DNA from 3 places in the Janthinobacterium sp. SUN137 genome. Region 2 is predicted to be linked to each of the others. Evidence: predicted binding sites of a transcription regulator. Region 2 holds the regulator's gene; each other region holds the start of a gene.
The links. The regulator LexA, encoded in region 2, represses DNA repair genes until DNA is damaged. The targets are predictions, from matches to a motif close to ACTGTATNNNNATACAGT.

Region 1 (6,702 bases), 810 kb from region 2:
AAAAGTTGCAGGTGTTCGACGATCGGGCCCAGGGCCAGCGCGGGAACGTAATTCAATACGCCGACCAGCACGACAACGCCGATCAGCAAGCCGATGAACATGGGGCCGTGCGTGGGCATGGTGCCGGCATTGGCCGACAGGCGCTGCTTGGCCGCCAGCGAACCGGCCACCGCCAGCACGGGCACGATCACGCCAAAGCGGCCGAACCACATGGCGATTGCCAGCATCACGTTGTAGAACGGCGTGTTGGCGGACAGGCCGGCAAACGCGCTGCCGTTGTTGTTGGCCGCCGACGTGAAGGCGTAGAGGATTTCGGAAAAACCATGCGCGCCAGGATTGGCCACGCCCACCGTGCCCGGTTCGACCATCACGGCGATCGCCGTGCCCGTCAATACGAGGGCTGGCGTAATCAGGATGGCCAGCGACACCATCTTCATTTCATAGGCCTGGATTTTCTTGCCCAGATATTCGGGCGTGCGGCCTATCATCAGGCCAGCGATGAAGACGGCCAGGATGGCGAACATCAGCATGCCGTACAGGCCCGTGCCCACGCCGCCGAAGATCACTTCGCCGAACTGCATCAGCAGCAGCGGCACCATGCCGCCCAGGGGCATGTAAGAATCGTGCATGGAGTTGACGGCGCCGCACGATGCGGCCGTCGTCACTGCCGCGAACAGGGTCGAGGAGCTGATGCCGAAACGCGTTTCCTTGCCTTCCATATTGCCGCCCGATTGCAGGCTGCTGGCCTGCTGGTCCACACCCAGTCCTTGCAAGGCGGGATTGGCTTGCTGCTCGGCGCTCATCACGCCGGCCGTCATGACGACAAAGATCAGGGTCATCGCGGCCAGCACGGCCCAGCCCTGGCGCTGGTCGCCCACCATGCGGCCGAACGTGAAGCACAGGCCGGCGGGAATGATGAAGATGGCCAGCATCTGCAGGAAGTTCGACAGCACGGTCGGATTTTCGTACGGGTGCGAGGAATTGGCATTGAAGAAGCCGCCGCCGTTCGTGCCCAGCAGCTTGATCGACTCCTGCGACGCCACAGGGCCCATGGCGATCGTCTGCGTGGTCGCCACTTGCGCTTCCATCACGGGCTTGCCGGCCGCATCCAGCACGGGCTGGCCATCGGCCGTCACTTTCGGCGTTTCATACGCCACGTGGTCGAGCAGGGTTACTTCCTTGTACGCGGAAAAATTCTGGATCATGCCTTCGCCCATGAAAACGACGGACAGGGCCAGGGACAGCGGCAGCAGGATGTACAGGGTCGAGCGCACCAGGTCGACCCAGAAATTGCCGATCGATTTGCCCGAGCGCGAGGCGAAGCCGCGCACCAGCGCGAAGATCACGGCGATGCCGGTGGCCGCCGAAAAGAAGTTCTGGCATGCCATGCCCAGCATCTGCGTCAGGTAGCTCATGGTCTGTTCGCCGCCGTAGCCCTGCCAATTGGTATTGGCGACGAAACTGACGGTGGTATTGAACGAGGAATCGGGGCTGACGGCGCCGAGACCCTGGGGATTCAAGGGCAAGAAGCCCTGCAGGCGCTGCAGGCCGTAGACGAAGACGGCGCCCACGGTATTGAAGACGATCAGGGCGATGGCATAGCTTTTCCAGCCCATGGCCTTGTCGGCGGGCAGGCCGGACCAGCGGTACAGCAGATTTTCCAACTTTTGCAGCCAGCCCAGGCCGCGCACGGGGCCATCGCCGGCCACCCTGGCCATGTACAGGCCCAGCGGATAGCCGGCGGCCAGCAGCACGGCCAGGAAAGCCACCAATAACAGTATCGATTGCGTCGTCATCACAGTTCCTCCGCCTTCAGCAGCGCCACCAGCAGGTACACGAGCAGGCCAGCAGAGACGACGGCGCCCAGCACATAAAACGCGTTCATTTGACGCTCCCTAATTTGTCGCAGGCGACGGCAAAGCCGGCCGCCAGGACGAAAAACACGGCAATCAAGCCGAGATACACGAGATCCATTCCCACCCTCATTCAGGTTTGTTTTGATAGTGAGCAGATTAGCCAAAAGGGTCTAAAAAATTCGTAAAGACTGGGGAGGCAGCTGTAAACAAGATGTAAAAACGGGCGCTTTACCACATAAAATCCTTCACAATGGGCGCCAAACCACGCGCGCGGCGCACTGTTGTTGCCCTGGAGTAGCGCTATTGCTCGCGGGACAAGATAGAATGCGCGAGCGTCCGCACAAGGACGCCAAGCCTGCCGCACTGCCCTCCCTCAGTGACGCTGGACGGGATATACTGTATATTCATACAGTTATCGCCGCCGCTGTCACTGCGCCCTGCAGTGCCCTGGCCTGGCGTTCCAACCACTGTCTTTACTTAGCTTGAACACGTATGGCCACTAAAAAACCAGCATCCGACTACAGCGAATCATCCATCCGTGTCCTGAAAGGACTGGAACCCGTCAAGCAGCGCCCGGGGATGTACACCCGCACTGAAAATCCGCTGCACATCATTCAGGAAGTGATCGACAATGCCTCCGACGAGGCGCTGGGCGGTCATTGCACGCATATCGCCGTGACGCAAAACACGGATGGCAGCATCACCGTCGAAGACAATGGCCGCGGCATTCCCGTCGGCCTGCACCCGGAAGAAGGCGTGCCGACGGTGGAAATCGTGTTTACGCGGCTGCACGCGGGCGGCAAGTTCGACAAGGGTTCGGGCGGCGCCTATGCATTCTCGGGCGGCCTGCATGGCGTCGGCGTGTCCGTCACCAATGCGCTGTCGACGCGCCTGGAAATCACCGTCTGGCGCAAGGAAAGCGACGGCAACGGCTTGCACCATATGGTGTTTGCCAACGGCGACGTGATCGAGCCTCTGAGCTCCCGCCCCGCCCCGCGCGACGGCAAGAAGTCGGGTACACGCGTCACCGCCTGGCCCGATGCCAAATACTTTGATTCGCCGAACATTTCGCAAACCGAGCTGCAACGCCTGCTGCGCTCGAAAGCCGTGCTGCTGCCGGGCGTGACCGTCACCCTCACCAACGCGAAAACGGGCGATACGCAAACCTGGCAGTACGCGGAAGGCTTGCGCGGCTACCTGACCGAAACGCTGGCGCAGGTATCGAATGGCGAAACCCTGATTCCCCTGTTCGAAGGCGCGCAGTATGCGGGCCCGGACTCGGAAGGCTTTGCCGAGGGCGAAGGCGCGGCCTGGGTGGTGGCGTGGACGGAAGAAGGCGCCATCGTGCGCGAATCGTATGTCAACCTGATTCCCACCTCGAATGGCGGCACGCACGAATCGGGCTTGCGCGACGGCCTGTTCGGCGCCGTGAAAAACTTCGTCGAAATGCACTCGCTGCTGCCGAAAGGCGTCAAATTGCTGCCGGAAGACGTATTCGCGCGCGCCTCCTTCGTGCTGTCGGCGAAGGTGCTGGACCCGCAATTCCAGGGCCAGATCAAGGAACGCCTGAACTCGCGCGACGCCGTGCGCCTCGTGTCGACCTTCACCAAGCCGCCGCTGGAACTGTGGCTGAACCAGCACGTCGACTACGGCAAGAAGCTGGCCGAATTGGTGATCAAGCAGGCGCAGTCGCGCCAGCGCTCGCTGCAGAAAGTGGAAAAGAAAAAATCCTCGGGCGTCGCCGTCTTGCCGGGCAAGCTGACCGACTGCGAATCGTCGGACATCACGCGCAATGAACTGTTCCTCGTCGAGGGCGACTCGGCGGGCGGCTCGGCCAAGATGGGCCGCGACAAGGAATTCCAGGCGATTCTGCCCCTGCGCGGCAAGGTCTTGAATTCGTGGGAAACGGACCGCGACCGCCTGTTCGCCAATAACGAGATCCACGACATCGCCGTGGCCATCGGCGTCGATCCGCACAGCGTGGGCGACTCGCCCGACCTGTCCGGCCTGCGCTACGGCAAGATCTGCATCCTGTCCGATGCAGACGTGGACGGCTCGCACATCCAGGTACTGCTGCTGACGCTTTTCTTCAAGCACTTCCCGGCCCTGATCAACAAGGGTCACATCTGCATCGCCCGCCCGCCGTTGTATCGCGTGGATGCGCCCGCGCGCGGCAAGAAGCCGATGCAGAAGATCTATGCGCTCGACGACGGCGAACTGCTCGCCATCGAGGACAAGCTGCGCAAGGAAGGCGTGAAACAGGGCGCCTGGTCGATCTCGCGCTTCAAGGGCCTGGGCGAGATGAACGCCGAGCAGCTGTGGGAAACGACGATGAACCCGGACACGCGCCGTCTGCTGCCCGTCACGCTCGGTGAAGTCGACCACATGGCCTCGGCCTCCCGCTTCAATATGTTGATGGGCAAGGGCGAAGCGGCAGGACGCCGCGCCTGGATCGAAGAACATGGCAATGAAGCGGAGGCGGATATCTGATGATCATCGGCATCGACCTGGGTACCACCAACAGCCTGGTCGCCATCTGGCGCGACGGCAAGGCTTCCATCATCCCGAATGCGCTCAGTGAACACCTGACGCCGTCGTGCGTGAGCATCGATGACGACGGCACCGTGCTGGTGGGCCGCGCCGCGCGCGAGCGCCTGCAGACGCACCCGCAGCTGACGGCGGCCGTCTTCAAGCGCTACATGGGCAGCGAAAAGAAGATCACCCTCGGCACGCAGCAATTCCGTCCGGAAGAACTATCGTCGATGGTGCTGCGCGCGCTGAAGGAAGATGCCGAAGCCTTTTTGGGGCACGAGGTCGAGGAAGCCATCATTACGGTTCCCGCGTATTTCAGCGATGCGCAGCGCAAGGCCACGCGCATCGCGGGACAACTGGCGGGCCTGCGCGTGGAACGCCTGCTCAACGAGCCGACGGCCGCCGCGCTGGCCTACGGCATCCGCGACAAGGAACAGGAAAGCAAATTCCTCGTCTTCGACCTGGGCGGCGGCACGTTTGACGTGTCGATCCTGGAGCTATTCGAAGGCGTGATGGAAGTGCGCGCCTCGGCCGGCGACAATTTTCTGGGCGGCGAAGACTTCGTCACCGTGCTGGTCGACGCCTTCCTGGAAGGCAGCGGCTTGCGCGACGCAGCCGGCAGCCGCCTGTTCGATCCGCGCCAGCAACAGCTGCTGCGCGATGAAGCCGAGCGCGTCAAGCGTTTGCTGTCGGACCAGCCGTCCGTGCGCATGGCCACGCGCTACCAGGACAAGGAATACAGCTGGGAGATCGGCGAAGAGAAACTGGCGCAGTTGTGCGAACCGCTGCTGGCGCGCTTGCGCCTGCCCGTGGAGCGGGCGCTGCGCGACGCTACCATCCGCGCCGCGGAACTCGACGAAGTGGTGCTGGCCGGCGGCGCCACGCGCATGCCGCTGGTGCGCAAACTCGTCTCGCGCATGTTCGGCCGCTTCCCCGCCATCCACCTGGACCCGGACGAAGCCGTGGCGCTGGGCGCCGCCGTGCAGGCGGGCCTGAAGATGCGCGACGCCGCACTCGATGAAGTGGTCATGACGGACGTGGCGCCGTATTCGCTGGGCATTTCGATTTCGCGCCAGGTCGGCGCGAACCAGTATGAAGGCGGGCATTACCTGCCCATCATCGAGCGCAATTCCGTGGTGCCCGTCTCGCGCACGGAAAACATCACCACCATCTACGACAACCAGAAGGAAATCAACGTGGCGATCTTCCAGGGCGAGTCGCGCCTGGTGGCCGACAACGTCTTCCTCGGCAAGATCAGCTTCCCGATTCCCGCGAAAAAGGCGGGCGAGATCGGCATCGACGTGCGCTTCACCTACGACATCAGCGGCGTGCTGGAAGCGGAAGTGACGGTGCTGGCCACGCAGGAAAAGCACAAGATGGTCATCAGCGACAACGCGGGCGTGATGACGCCGGAACAAATCGAGCAGCGCTTTGCGGAACTGGCCGACCTGAAGATCCACCCGCGCGAGCAGCTGGAAAACCGCACCCTGGTCACGCGCGCCGACCGATTGTACGAACAGTCGCTGGGCGACGTGCGCCAGTACCTGGCGGCGCACACGGCCAATTTCCAGGCGGCGCTGGAAACGCAAGACCCGAGCACCATCCGCAAGGCGCGCCAGGCGCTCGACGAGGTGTTGCGCCAGGTCGAGAGCGAGAGCTTCCTGTAAATGGACGGCGGCATGCACAACGGGCAGCGCAGCCTGTGGGATATCCTGGACACGGAGCCGACGGGCGACGAGCGCGCCCTCAAGCGCGCGTACGCGAAGCGCCTGAAAGTGACGCGTCCCGAAGACGATCCGGCCGCCTTCCAGGAACTGCGCGAAGCGTATGAATACGCGCTGCGCCATGCGCACCTGTTTGCGGAGGAATTTCAGGAACCGCAAGCGGCAGCAGCGGAAACGCCAGAAGCGCCGCCCATGGAACCGGCAGACCTGTGGGGCGTCATCGACGAGGCGGTGCAGGAAGCGCCTGCGGAACTGTGGGGCATCATCGCCCAGGAACAGCCCCCTCCCCCGGAACAATGGGGCGTGGTCGCCATCGACCCGGCGCAGGAAGCGGCTAATCTGTGGCAAGGCTGCCTGGAGCTGACGCGGCATGCGGATGCCGGCGACGTGCTGGTCCGCATGCTGCAGGACGACGCCATGCTGAACCTCGACGTGCGCGAGGAATTCGACCTGTGCGCGCTGCGCTATTGCGCCAGCGCCGGCTATGACCTGGCGCTGCGCCAGGCCCTGTTCGAGCAGCTGGGCTGGGACCGCGACTTTTCCTACCTGGCGCGCAGCCATGCGGACCTGGTGCGCGGCGCCGTGCAGCG
Region 2 (6,702 bases):
TCCGGCGTGACGGCCTTCAGGTCGTACAGCGAGACGGTTTGCGCCGCATCTTCCAGCAGGTCGAGGATATCGTCCTGGCGCGTGATCAGCTGATGGATGTCATCGCGGTCGATCGGCGTGATGAAGGTCTTGTGCAGCATTTCCACGGTGGCGTAGGTGACTTTGTCCGCCTGTTTCTCGATGCTTTCGATCGCATGCACGCGGTTTTCCAGGTCATCGAAATTGGTCATCAGGCCGAGCATCTCTTTGGCGCCCTTGACGCACAATTCCGCGTGCTGGTTAAACAATTCAAAAAACTTGCCCTCAGTGGGCATCAAGCGTCCAAACATGTCATTCTCCGTTAAGCATTGAGTCGTGTTATTTACTACAGAAAGCCGCCCCTTTTGATGAAGGGGCGGCCAATGGAATATCAGTGCTGCTGTGTTAGTCGCCTTGGTAAAGCGCCAGGCCACCACTGTAATTGCCAAATTTGGTGTACTGCCCCATGAAGGTGAGGCGGATGCTGCCGATTGGACCGTTACGTTGTTTACCGATGATGATTTCGGCCGTTCCCTTGTCCGGCGAGTCGGGGTTATACACCTCGTCGCGGTAAATGAACAGGATCACGTCGGCATCCTGCTCAATAGCGCCCGATTCGCGCAAGTCGGACATGACAGGACGTTTGTTCGGGCGTTGCTCCAGCGAGCGGTTCAGCTGGGACAGCGCAATCACGGGGCAACCGAGTTCTTTCGCCAGGCCTTTCAAGCCCCGTGAAATCTCGGAAATCTCCGTGGCGCGGTTGTCGCCCGGCGTATTGGCCGACATCAGCTGCAAGTAATCGACGATGATCAGGCCCAGCTTGCCGCATTGACGCGACAAACGGCGCGATCGGGCGCGCAACTCGATGGAATTCAAGGCCGGCGTTTCATCGATGTACAACTGCGCGTCGTTCATCTTCTGGATCGCATTCGTCAGGCGCGGCCAGTCTTCGTCGTTCAGGCGGCCCGTGCGCAGGCGATGCTGGTCGAGCTGTCCGACGGAGCCGAGCATACGCATGGCCAGCTGGGCGCCGCCCATCTCCATCGAGAACACGGCCACGGGCAAGCCGCTGTCGATGGCCACGTTTTCGCCGATGTTGACGGAAAACGCCGTCTTGCCCATCGACGGACGGCCCGCCACGATCACCAGGTCGCCCGGCTGCAGACCCGAGGTCATGCGGTCGAGGTCGATGAAACCCGTGGGCACGCCCGTGATTTCACTCTGGTTGTCGCGGCTGTACAGTTCGTCGATGCGCTCGACCACTTGCGTCAGCAGGGGCTGGATGGCGGTCCAGCCCTGGGCGCCGCGCGCGCCCTCTTCGGCGATGGCGAAAATCTTCGATTCGGCCTCGTCAAGCATCTGCTTGACTTCCTTGCCCTGCGGGCTGAAGGCCGTGCCGGAGATATCGTCGGCGACGGTGATGAGTTTACGCAGCACGCCGCGGTCGCGCACGATCTCGGCGTAGCGCCGGATGTTCGCGGCCGATGGCGTGTTTTGCGCCATGGCGTTCAGGTAAGCGAGTCCGCCCACATCATCGGCCTTGCCGAGCTGGGTCAGGGTTTCAAAAACAGTAATGACATCGGCTGGCTTGGAAGCGTTAACCATCTTGACGATTTGCTCGAAGATGATGCGATGGTCATAGCGATAGAAATCCTCCGCATGCATGAAGTCGGCGATGCGGTCATATGCGGCATTGTCGCGCAGCAGACCACCGATAACGGATTGTTCTGCTTCGATCGAATGCGGCGGAATACGGAGGGAATCCAGTTGCGGATCAGAGGGGGCGTTCATGGCGCGAATTATACCCGCTTCGGCGTGCTGGCAAAAATAAAGGGCTGAAATTGAGCGAAAAAAAGGCCACAAAAAAGCCGGGCGAACCCGGCTTTTCATAGTGCGGCAACGCTTGCGGGCCAGGCCCGCAGACGATTACGCGTTCGCGTCTGGAACGACAGCGATAACAACTTCCACAACCACGTCGGTGTGCAGAGCAACCGAAACGTTGTGCTCGCCAACGATCTTCAGCGGGCCGGTAGGCATGCGGATTTGTGCTTTTTCAACAGCAAAACCTTGCTTGGTCAGCGCTTCAGCGATGTCGAAGTTGGTGACGGAACCGAACAGACGGCCATCCACACCAGCTTTTTGAGCAACTTGAACGGTCAGGCCGCTCAGTTTTTCGCCCTGGGCTTGCGATGCGGCCAGTTTAGCGGCAGCAGCTTTTTCCAGTTCGGCGCGCTTGACTTCGAATTCAGCCACAGCGGTTGCCGTAGCACGACGTGCCAGGCGTTGCGGGATCAGGAAGTTACGTGCGTAACCGTCTTTGACTTTGACGACTTCGCCGAGGTTACCGACGTTAACAACTTTTTCTAACAGAATGATTTGCATAGTTCTTCTCCAGGAATATCTGACCGATTAAGCGTGGTGCAGATCGGTGTATGGCAGCAGCGCGAGGAAGCGAGCGCGCTTGATTGCGGTGTCAACTTGGCGCTGGTAATGCGCTTTGGTACCGGTCAGGCGTGCTGGCATGATCTTGCCGTTTTCTTGGACGAAGTCTTTCAGCGTGTCGACGTCTTTGTAGTCGACTTGCTCAACGTGAGCTGCGGTGAAGCGGCAGAACTTCTTGCGTTTGAACAACGGGTTTTGCTGTTTGCGTTTTTCTTTAAGCTTGAGCTTATTTTTGTCGAACTTTTTACCGAATGCCATGTCAGGCTCCTGTATCTAAAATGCGCTAGTCAGAATTGACTGCACTAAAATCAATGATGTGAAACACCAAACTCTTGCTGTTGCGGCTCTTCCTGGCCAGGAAACCCGTGAACTGATACACCCCGCCCAAGCTTGCCTGGCTGAACCGGCCTGAGATTTCGCCAGCGGCTAGCGCGGCAACATCAAACTCGGTCAAACGGGCAATTCCTGCTTCCATCTGCTGCGAACTGTGTTGCAATACTGCATTCACAATCGGCAGCCCTGCCGGGGTATAGCGCAATATTTCGCGCTCGGCAATGATGGCGGTTACTTGTAGCTGGTTCAGCGCACGATCCTGGTCAAGAATTAAGCTGCTGCTGCGGCTGGAGCGGCTGCTGGTGCTTCGGTGCGGTGGCTTTTGGCCGCGTCTTCGCGTTGTACCGATTTCATCATCGGCGAAGGAGCTGTTTCAGCTTTCTTCATTTTAACGGTCAGGTGACGCAACACGGCATCATTGAATTTGAATGCTGTTTCCAACTCGACCAGGGTCTCGTTGTCGCATTCGATGTTCAGGCAGATGTAGTGTGCTTTAGGCAGCTTTTGGATCGAGTAAGCCATTTGACGGCGGCCCCAATCTTCCACGCGGTGAACCGAACCGCCGCGGGTGGTTACGCTGGCTTTGTAGCGTTCGATCATCGCGGGCACTTGCTCGCTTTGGTCCGGATGGACGATAAAGACTATTTCATAATGACGCATGCAAACTCCTTCAGGTCGGATTGATAATCGCCCACCCCGGCGTCAAGACGGGTGTGGGAAGGTCAGCCGAAGATTATAACCGCCTTTTGCAAACGTTTCAATCATTCCTTCCACATCGGCCCGAAAAGCCCGCGCGCCACCGTGCTTTCCGCCCGTGGACAAGTATTTCTTGCGAAATTCGCCTAAAACACGGAAATCCCCTTGCATAGTGGGCGATACTGTACAAAAATACAGACTGTTCATATAGACAGCATTTTAGTATGCACCCACCGCTCATGATCAAGCTGACAGCACGACAAGAACAAATCCTGAACCTGATCAAGGACGCGATTGAAAACACGGGCTTCCCTCCCACCCGTGCCGAAATCGCCAATGAACTGGGTTTCAAATCGGCCAACGCGGCCGAAGAGCATTTGCAGGCCCTGGCCCGCAAGGGCGCGATCGAGATTTCGCCCGGCACCTCGCGCGGCATCCGCCTGATCGGCGCCGCCGCCGAAGCGCTGCCGTCGAAGGTGCCGGCAGCGCTGCTGATGTCGCTGCCCCTGATCGGCCGGGTAGCGGCCGGTTCGCCCATCCTGGCGCAGGAAAACCTGGAAGCGAGCTACAACGTCGACCCGGCCCTGTTTTCGGCCAAGCCCGACTTCCTGCTGAAGGTGCGCGGCTGGTCCATGCGCGACGCCGGCATCATGGATGGCGATTTGTTGGCCGTCAAGAAAGTCGACAGCGCCAAGAATGGCCAGATCGTCGTGGCCCGCATCGGCGACGAAGTGACAGTCAAGCGCTACAAGAAGACGGGTTCCGTCATCGAATTGCTGCCGGAAAACCCGGACTTCAAGGTGATCACCGTGTCGCCGGAAGATGAGTTTGCCCTGGAAGGGCTGGCTGTCGGCCTGATGCGCAGCTGGCATTAAATCGCTGCAGCTAAAGAAAGGGCCGCAACAGCATGGCTGTTGCGGCCCTTTTTACATGCTGCGCGGCTGTTTAGGCGTCCAGCGCATTTTTGAAGTCGCCCAGCAAATCGGCCTCATCCTCGATGCCGACGGAGACGCGGATCAGGGATTCGGCGATGCCCATGCTGGCGCGACGCTCGGCGCCCATCTCATAGAAAATCGTGTGGGCGACGGGAATGACGAGGGTGCGCGTGTCACCAAGGTTGCTGGCGGGAATGGCAAGATTGAGGCGATTGAGGAAATCGAAGCAGTCGATGCCATCCTTCAATTCAAAGCTGAACAGCGAGCCATAGCTGCGGAACAAGTCCGTCGCCAGCGCGTGCTGCGGGTGCGACGCCAGGCCCGGGTAATGCACGGCGGCCACTCTCGGGTCGGCGGCCAGCATGGTGGCCAGCGCCAGGGCGTTCGAGCAGGTGCGGTCCATGCGCAAGGCCATGGTTTCCGCGCCGACGGCGATATGGTGCGCCGCTTCCGGCCCCAGGGAGGCGCCAAAGTCGCGCAAGGCCTTGGCGCGGATTTGCGCGATGCCGCACTGTGCGGGCGCCGCCTTCTTGTAATTCTCGAAAATGTTCGGATACTGCGTCCAGTCGAACACGCCCGTGTCCGTCAAGCTGCCGCCTAGCGCATTGCCGTGGCCGCCGATGGATTTCGTCAAGGCATTGACCACCAGGCCCGCGCCCACGGCTTTGGGACGGAACAGGTATGGCGTCGTCATCGTATTGTCGACGATGTACAGGATGCCCTTCTCGCGGCACAAGTCACCGATCTTCTTAAGGTCGGCGATCTGCGTGCGCGGATTGGCAATAGTTTCCACGAAAACAATCCGCGTGGCCGGCGTGATGGCGGCCGCCACATTGGCCACATCGGTGGCGTCGACGAACGACACGGCGATGCCCTGCCCCGTCACCGTTTGCCACAGGCTGTTGGTGTTGCCAAACAAAAAGGCCGACGACACGACATGGTCGCCCGCGCGCAGCAAGGATTGCACCACGGCACCGATGGCGCCCATGCCGGTGGCGAAGCACAGGGTCGCCACGCCGTCTTCCATCTTGTTGACCTTGTCTTCCAGCGCGGAAACGGTCGGATTGCCCTGGCGGCCATAGCGGAAACCCGGTTCCTTGCCCTGGAACACGGAAGCGAGCTGGCGCGCATCGGCGTAACCAAAGGCAACGGAAGTGTGCACGGGCTTGTGCAGGGAGCCATGTTCGATGCCCTTGCGGCGGTCGTTATGCAGGATGGTGGTGGTAAAGCCGTAGTTTTTTTTATCGTTCATGATCGCGGAGAAAAAAATGCCCGGCATCGGCCGGGCAGCTTACTTATGCTTCTGTTGTCGCCAGGTTCAGGTTCAGCTGGGAACGCGGCGTATCTTCGGGCGCTGCCGCCTTCGGATGGTGACGCGCATATTCCAGGCGGTCCAGGTATTCCTGCGATACGTCGCCCGTCACGTACACGCCATCGAAGCACGAAGCCTCGAAGTTGGTCAGAGCCGGGTTGACGTCGGCGATAGCCTGTTTCAGCGCGCCGATATCCTGGTACACGAGGTAATCGGCCGTGATTTCACGGCACACTTCTTCCGTCGTGCGGCCGTAGGCGATCAGTTCGTCGCGCGTCGGCATGTCGATGCCGTACACGTTCGGGTAAATCACCGGTGGCGCGGCCGAAGCGAAGATGACCTTCGTCGCGCCCGCTTCGCGCGCCATCTGCACGATTTCACGGCTGGTGGTGCCGCGCACGATGGAATCGTCGACCAGCAGCACCACTTTATCCTTGAATTCGGACGGAATCGCGTTGAGCTTCTGGCGCACGGACTTCTTGCGCGCCGCCTGGCCCGGCATGATGAAGGTGCGGCCGATGTAGCGGTTCTTGATGAAGCCTTCGCGGTATTCGATGTTCAGCGCCATGGCCAGCTGGATGGCGGCCGGACGCGAGGAATCGGGAATCGGCATGACCACGTCGATATGTACGCCAGGCAATTCGGCGCGGATCTTTTCGGCCAGGTACTCGCCCATTTTCAGGCGCGTGGCGTACACGGAGGCGCCGTCGATGACGGAATCGGGACGGGCCAGGTAGACGAATTCGAATACGCACGGGTTCAGGCTGGCATTGTCGGCGCACTGGGCGCTGTGCAATTGCTTGTCAGCATCGATGAAGACGGCTTCGCCGGGACCGATATCGCGCACGAAGCGGAAGCCCATGCCTTCCAGGGCCACGGATTCGGAAGCGATCAGGTATTCGGGACCCTGCTCCGTTTCATTGATGCCCAGGCACAGCGGACGGATGCCGTGCGGGTCGCGGAAGG
Region 3 (6,702 bases), 210 kb from region 2:
GGTGCGCCGCACGCCCTCCAGGACCCAGCAAGGAGCACCGCGTGCCGACGACCATGGAAGTATCCACCACCCACGACAGCCTGACCAATCATGGCTTGCTGCACGGCCTGGCTGCCTTGCAAGATGGCAACACCGGCTGTGCCGACATCTGCATCGCCGTGCTCGACGGTCCCGTCGATACCAGCCATCCCTGCTTTGCCGGCGCCAGACTGCAACTGCTCGACACGCTCGCCACGGGTGCCAGCGGCAGCGGCCGGGCATCGCAACACGGCACCCATGTCGCCAGCATCATCTTTGGCCAGCCGGGCAGCCCCGTCACGGGCCTGGCCCCCCATTGCCGAGGCTTGATCCTGCCCATCTTTGCCGACCGCGCCGACGGCGCACTGACGCAATGCACGCAGCTCGACCTGGCCCGCGCCATCACCCAGGCCGTCGAGCACGGCGCGCACATCATCAATGTCAGCGGCGGCGAACTGTCCGACAGCGGCGCCGCCGATGGCCTGCTGCAAAAAGCCATACAGCTGTGCCATGAACGCAACGTCCTGCTGGTCGCGGCGGCGGGCAACGACGGCTGCGATTGCCTGCACATCCCCGCCTCCATCAAATACACGCTGGTCGTCGGCGCACTGGACCGGCAAGGCGCGCCCATGCCCAACAGCAACTGGGGCGAAGCCTATCGCGCGCGCGGCATCATGGCGCCCGGCACCGACATCCTCGGCGCCGCGCCCGCAGGGCGGGTGCGGCTCAGCAGCGGCACCAGCTTTGCCACCCCGATCGTCTCGGCCATCGCAGCCTTGCTGCTATGCCGGCAACACCAACATGGGGATCGTCCTGACCCTCGTGGAGTTTGCAGCGCATTGCTGCAAAGCGCAACGCGTTGCAACACCAATGGCGAGCTGGACTGTCGCCGCCTCCTGACTGGGACATTGAATGTGCCGGGCGCCACTCAACTATTATTAAAAGGGAAAATTGAAATGTCAGACGATACTGTGATTGAAGCGAGCCCAGCCAATGCCGACACTTCCGCGCAGGCGCATCCGCTCAGCATTCCCATGCTGGAAACCCCCTCCCTGGCCAACCTTGCGGGCCCTTCCGGCGCGACGCGGCAAGGCATCGCCGCTTCCGGCATCGATGCCTCCGATTGCGGCTGCGGCGGCAGCGCCAAGGGCCCGACCCTGGTGTATGCGCTGGGCAACCTGGGCGTCGACTTCGGCAGCGAAGCGCGCCGCGATTCCTTCGTCCAGGCCATGCCACCAGGCAGGGACAATCCGAGCGATCCGCAGCAATTGATCGAATTCCTGCGCGCAAAGCCATATTTCCGCCAATCGCTGACCTGGACCGTCAACCTGGACGCCACGCCGATTTACGCGGTCGTCCCCGTCGGTCCGTATGCCGACATGACCTATGAACTGCTGTTCGAGGCCTATGTCGGCACCATCGATGGCCTCGTCGTCATGAATTCGTTTCCAGGCGTAATCTCGGGCGCCGCCAGGCTGATGTCCGGCCAGGTCGTTCCCGTGATCCAGCCGGCCATCCGGGGCATGTTCAGCTGGAATGTGCCGCAGCTGATCGACAGCCTGATGGCGGTGCAGGACAGCCTGGACATCAACAGCAGCAACACGGGCGCGCGCCTGGAAAACTTCCTGAACCGCATCTATTACGACTTCCGCAACCTGGGCGTCACGGGCATGGACCGCGCGCTCAACTTCTCGGCCACGAATGCCATGCAAGCGGCGGAAATGCTGGCCAAGACCACGGGCATGCAGCTCGATACCATCGTCGTGCAACAGAGTCCCGTGTGCCGCCCGGGCTCCGAGTGCTACGACATCATCATGACCTTCTTCAACCCGGAAAACCTGCAGGTAGCCAACACGGTCGCCCGCTTCGCCGTCGACGTCAGCGATGTGATACCGGTCAGCGTCGGCGCAGTGCGCTACTGGTCGCAACGCTAACGTCAACAGCATTTGAATTGTCGGGGCTCGTGGGCGCAGCGATGCGTGCACGCGCTTCAGCATACGGTCGTTGGCGGGAAACGATCAGCACCGTACTTCGGTACGCACACCCATTGCCGTTGCCCGCGGCGGCGCCACCACAAGGAGTTTTAAAATGAACAATCTGCCATTGCAAGCCAAAGCCGTACAACGCAGCCCCAGCATCTCCGCCATCAGCCAGGGTGTCGCCCCTTCCGGCATTCCCTGCACCCTGTGCAAAGCGGCTTGCGGCGCCTTGAGCGGCATCGCACAGCAACTCTGCCTGGCTGCTTGCGCCAGCACCGTTTGCTGATCCAGTCAGCAAGATCGAGCCGTTCCGGCTAAGCCCGGCATGCCTGCGGGCGATGAGTTTCTCGTCGCCCGCTCCCCCTGCCGGCATCCCCCCCGACGGAAGCAGGACGGCGATGCGACTCGCCACCAAACCCGCCTGTTTCGCGCAGCGCGCATGCCCTTGCGCGTGCCCGTGTCAACGCACAAGCGCGCGCCCCGCACTGCTTGCGCTAAAACAAATCCAGCTGCCCCGCATTACCTTTTTTTACTTTTGCGCCCAGCGGCGGCACCACCAGCGGCCGGCGGAACTGCGTGCAATCGAGCTGCTTGAAGCGGCCGCCCTTGCCGTGCAAGCCCAGCCGGTGCACGGCTTTCTCGAAACGCTGGCGGATGAGGTCAGCCCACACGCCTTCGCCCCGCATGCGCGTACCGAACGCGCTGTCGTAATCCTTGCCGCCACGCATTTCGCGCACCCGGTTCATCACGCGCTGGGCCCGTTCCGGGAAGTGCGCTTCCAGCCATTGCTGGAACAGCGGGCTCACTTCCCACGGCAGGCGCAGCACCACGTAATGGGCGTGGATGGCGCCCGCGTCGCGCACGGCTTCGAGCAGCTGCTCGATTTCCGGTTCCGTCACGAACGGGATGATGGGCGCGATGCTCACGCCCACGGGGATGCCCGCCTCCGTCAGGGTGCGGATGGTGCGCAGCCGCCGCGCCGGAGCGGCCGCGCGCGGTTCCAGGGTGCGCGCGATGGCCGGGTCGAGCGTGGTGACAGTGACGGCCACGGCGGCCAGGCGCCTGGCCGCCATCGGCGCCAGAATGTCGATATCGCGCTCGATCAGCGACGATTTCGTGATCAGCGCCACGGGGTGGTCGCACTCGTGCAGCACTTCCAGCACGCGCCGCGTCAGTTGCCGTTCGCGTTCGCACGGCTGATATGCATCCGTGTTCACGCCCAGGGCGATCGGTTCGGGCACATATGAGGGCTTGGCCAGTTCGCGGCGCAAGAGTTCGGGGGCGTTCACCTTGGCGTAGATGCGGCTTTCGAAGTCCAGGCCCGGCGACAGGCCCAGATAGCTGTGCGTAGGGCGGGCAAAGCAATAAATGCAACCGTGTTCGCAACCCCGGTACGGGTTCAGAGAGACGTTGAACGGCAAATCGGGCGAAGCGTTGCGCGTGAGAATGGTGCGCGCCTGCTCGTCGCTGACCTGCGTCTTCCAGGTGGGAGGCCCCGCCTCCCCGCCCTCCTCATCCATGCCGCCCACGCCCCAGCCATCATCGAAACCGCCGCGCGCGTGCACCTCGTAGCGCCCTTGCAGGTTCGACACGGCGCCGCGGCCCTTGTGGGCTTTCAGCGATTGCGGCGGCAACATGGCTTGCCCGGCGAAGCTGTCATCGTGCTCTGGAATGATTGCTTTCATGAACGGCCCCATCAACTGTATATACGTACAGTATACTATGCCGCTGCGCGGGCAAGATCAAGGGCTGGCGTGATGCCGTTTCAAGCTTTTTCACCGTGCGGCATGACATAGCTCAACTGCTGTGCGACAAAGCCGTCAAATGCCGCGATCAGGGGAACGAAGCGGGCCGCGTCCTGCTCCAACTGCATCAGGGCATAGCACGTCGCTTCCAGGGTCGATAACTGGTCTGGCGCGTGCGCCTTGCGGATCAGGTAATGGGATGCGGGCGTGTCGCGCAGGGGCAGGCGCGGCAGCTGTTGCAACGGGGGATTCAGATACAGCATCTTGCGGCTCTTGCGCCAGGTGGCGTCCAGCACCACCAGCCGCACGCGGGCAAGATCGAGCAAGCTGGCTGGGTCGAGCGCCGGCGGCGGGGCGATGCCCAGCGAACGGTCGCCGGGCGTATCCGGGTACAGCAGCACGTTGTGCTTGTCAGCCAGCAGTTCGGCGAGCGTATCGGCGGCAAACTGCTCGCCCGTCAGCATGCGGCTGTTCGGCAGGCTCAAGTGCAGCAGGCGGGCACTGCCCTTGGCATTGTGAACTTCCAGCGGATGCTGCAGGATCAGCACTTCCACCGCGTGGGAAACGGGGGCGATCCAGCGGCAGATGCAGCTGGAGACGGCGCGCAGGCAGGCTGGGCAGCGCGCGCGTTTGGCCGGTTCAGCCAGGGAGGACGATGCAGCGCCAGGGCTGGCGGGATGGCTTGAGCTAAGGCTTGAGCTAAGGCTGGAGGTACGGCGGGTGGTCATGGCGGAGCGCGTTCGCGGCTGTCTTCAAGCCGCGATTGTAGCGCCCGCGCCATGCCAAGGGGGAAACTGCGCTTAAGAATCCGTGCTTAAAACTCTTCCCATTCGTCGGCGCCCGAGGCCACCGGCGTCTTCGGCGTGCGTGCGCGCACCGCGTCCGCTTGCGCCGCCTTGTCCGGCGAGTTTGCGGTCACGGCGGGTGCTGGCGCGCGGGATGCTGGCGCGCGTCGCATGGCAGGCTGCGTGGCGGCTCGCGTGGCAGCCGCTACTGGCGCAGGCGCCGTCACGGACGGGCTGCTACGGGCGGCAGCATATTGCTGCGTGGCATCGAGCTTGAACACGCCCACGACCTCGGCCAGCCTGGCCGCCTGTTCCTGCATGGATTCGGCCGCCGCGGCCGCTTCTTCCACCAGGGCCGCGTTTTGCTGCGTCACCTGGTCCATCTGGCCGATGGCCTGGTTGACTTGCTCGATGCCGGCGCGCTGTTCATCGCTGGCGTCGGTGATCTGGTTCATGATCTGCGTCACGTGACTGATGCTTTGCACGATCTCGTCCATGGTGCGGCCCGCCTTGTCCACCAGTTGCGAACCGGCCTCGACCTTTTGCACGGAATCGTCGATCAAGCCCTTGATTTCCTTGGCTGCCGCGCTGGAGCGCTGCGCCAGGTTGCGCACTTCAGAGGCCACGACGGCAAAGCCACGGCCCTGTTCACCAGCCCTGGCCGCTTCCACGGCCGCGTTCAGGGCCAGGATATTCGTCTGGAAGGCGATGGCGTCGATGACGCTGATGATGTCGACAATCTTGCGCGAGGAATCGTTGATCGAGCCCATGGTGCTGACCACTTCCGACACCACCACGCCGCCCTTGCTGGCGATCTGCGAGGCGTCGATGGCCAGCTGGTTGGCGCTGCGCGCATTGTCCGCGTTGAGTTTCACGGTGGAGGTCAGCTCTTCCATGGACGACGCCGTCTCTTCCAGCGAGCTGGCCTGCTCTTCCGTGCGTGACGACAAGTCCAGGTTGCCGGCGGCAATTTCGCTCGACGCCGTGCTGATCGATTCGGTACCGGCGCGCACCTGGCCCACGATACTCACCAGTTTATCGTTCATGTTTTTCAGCGCATGCATCAATTGCCCCGTCTCGTCGCGGCTTTCCACGACGATATGGCTGGTCAGGTCGCCAGCGGAAACGGCTTCCGCCACCTCGACGGCACGCGTGATGGGACGCGTGATCGAGCGCGTGATCCAGTAGGCGCAGGCGATGCCCAGCAAGATGGCCACCACGCCCAGCGAGATCAGCAGCATGCGGCCATTTTCGTAGCGCGAACGGATTTGCGCGGCCGTTTCATCGAGCAATTTGGCTTCCAGCAATTCCAGCTTCTTCAGCGACGCCAGGTAGATGTCGCGCTTGACGGCCATGTCGCCTTCGTACAGGCGCTTGCCCAGTTCCAGGTCGCCCGCATTCTTGGCCTTGAACACATTCTTGCGCACTTCCGTGTAGGCCTTGCGCGTGCTCAATACTTCCTGGTACAGCGCCTGCTCGTCCGTGTTCAACTCGCTCTTGCCGATATCGTTCTGGATTTCCGTGGCGCGTGCAGACGAGACCGCCATTTCCTGTTCAAACTGTTTCTGGTGTTCGGGATCGCTGACTTTCCAGGCGGCCGCCGTGCGCGCCGCGTTGACCTCGATGACCTTGGTCCACTCGGCGATCAGGCGCTCATTGCGCACCTTGACGTTGACGAGCGCATCGGTTTCCTTGCTGGCGCTTTGCATCTGCACGATGCCCACCACGGTCAGGCTGGTCAACAGGAACAGGACGGCGGCAAAACCGCCACCGAGACGTACGCCGATTTTGAGGTTTTTCATTGCGTGATTCCTATCTGAAGAAAACGATGCACAGACGCCACGAAACCGACCTACTGCTACGTACCAATATAGCAGCCATCTGCCGTGCGGCAATCACGAGCGGTGGCGCAACGCGAACGTCGCCACCGGAATGGCAGCGCGCCGCAGCGCACTACTTTGGAGCAGATTGTGAGTGAATCAGAGTGGTATTGCAAGAAATAACATGCAGAAAAGCAACAACCAGAAGGCGCTTTGCCGCCACGAACGGGCAGCAGGCAAGCAAGGTCAGTTTTGCTTCACATAGATCAATTTTGACGTGTCAAAACCCAGGCCGCCGGCTTTCTCGATCAGGCGTTGCTGCAAGGCAGGGTCCATGGTGGGCGTGCGCGACAAC

Region 1: the regulator LexA is predicted to act here: its motif matches at 2,252-2,269, upstream of O3298_RS06025 (DNA topoisomerase IV subunit B).
Region 3: the regulator LexA is predicted to act here: its motif matches at 3,697-3,714, upstream of O3298_RS01480 (PA0069 family radical SAM protein).

What each region holds. Positions count from the first base shown of each region.
Region 1 is NZ_JAPWHZ010000001.1:1,320,661-1,327,362, forward strand. Features, by position in the region: gene kdpA (potassium-transporting ATPase subunit KdpA) at 1-1,796, opposite strand, end outside; gene kdpF (K(+)-transporting ATPase subunit F) at 1,796-1,885, opposite strand; gene O3298_RS06025 (DNA topoisomerase IV subunit B) at 2,349-4,346, shown strand; gene O3298_RS06030 (molecular chaperone HscC) at 4,346-6,055, shown strand; gene O3298_RS06035 (J domain-containing protein) at 6,068-6,702, shown strand, end outside.
Region 2 is NZ_JAPWHZ010000001.1:514,515-521,216, forward strand. Features, by position in the region: gene O3298_RS02385 (DUF47 domain-containing protein) at 1-329, opposite strand, end outside; gene O3298_RS02390 (replicative DNA helicase) at 424-1,809, opposite strand; gene rplI (50S ribosomal protein L9) at 1,945-2,400, opposite strand; gene rpsR (30S ribosomal protein S18) at 2,428-2,718, opposite strand; gene priB (primosomal replication protein N) at 2,744-3,043, opposite strand; gene rpsF (30S ribosomal protein S6) at 3,064-3,453, opposite strand; gene lexA (transcriptional repressor LexA) at 3,729-4,364, shown strand; gene O3298_RS02420 (cystathionine gamma-synthase family protein) at 4,435-5,676, opposite strand; gene purF (amidophosphoribosyltransferase) at 5,720-6,702, opposite strand, start outside.
Region 3 is NZ_JAPWHZ010000001.1:300,953-307,654, forward strand. Features, by position in the region: gene O3298_RS01470 (S8 family serine peptidase) at 42-1,952, shown strand; gene O3298_RS01475 (hypothetical protein) at 2,107-2,283, shown strand; gene O3298_RS01480 (PA0069 family radical SAM protein) at 2,492-3,634, opposite strand; gene O3298_RS01485 (tRNA-uridine aminocarboxypropyltransferase) at 3,763-4,470, opposite strand; gene O3298_RS01490 (methyl-accepting chemotaxis protein) at 4,557-6,329, opposite strand; gene O3298_RS01495 (lipocalin family protein) at 6,594-6,702, opposite strand, start outside.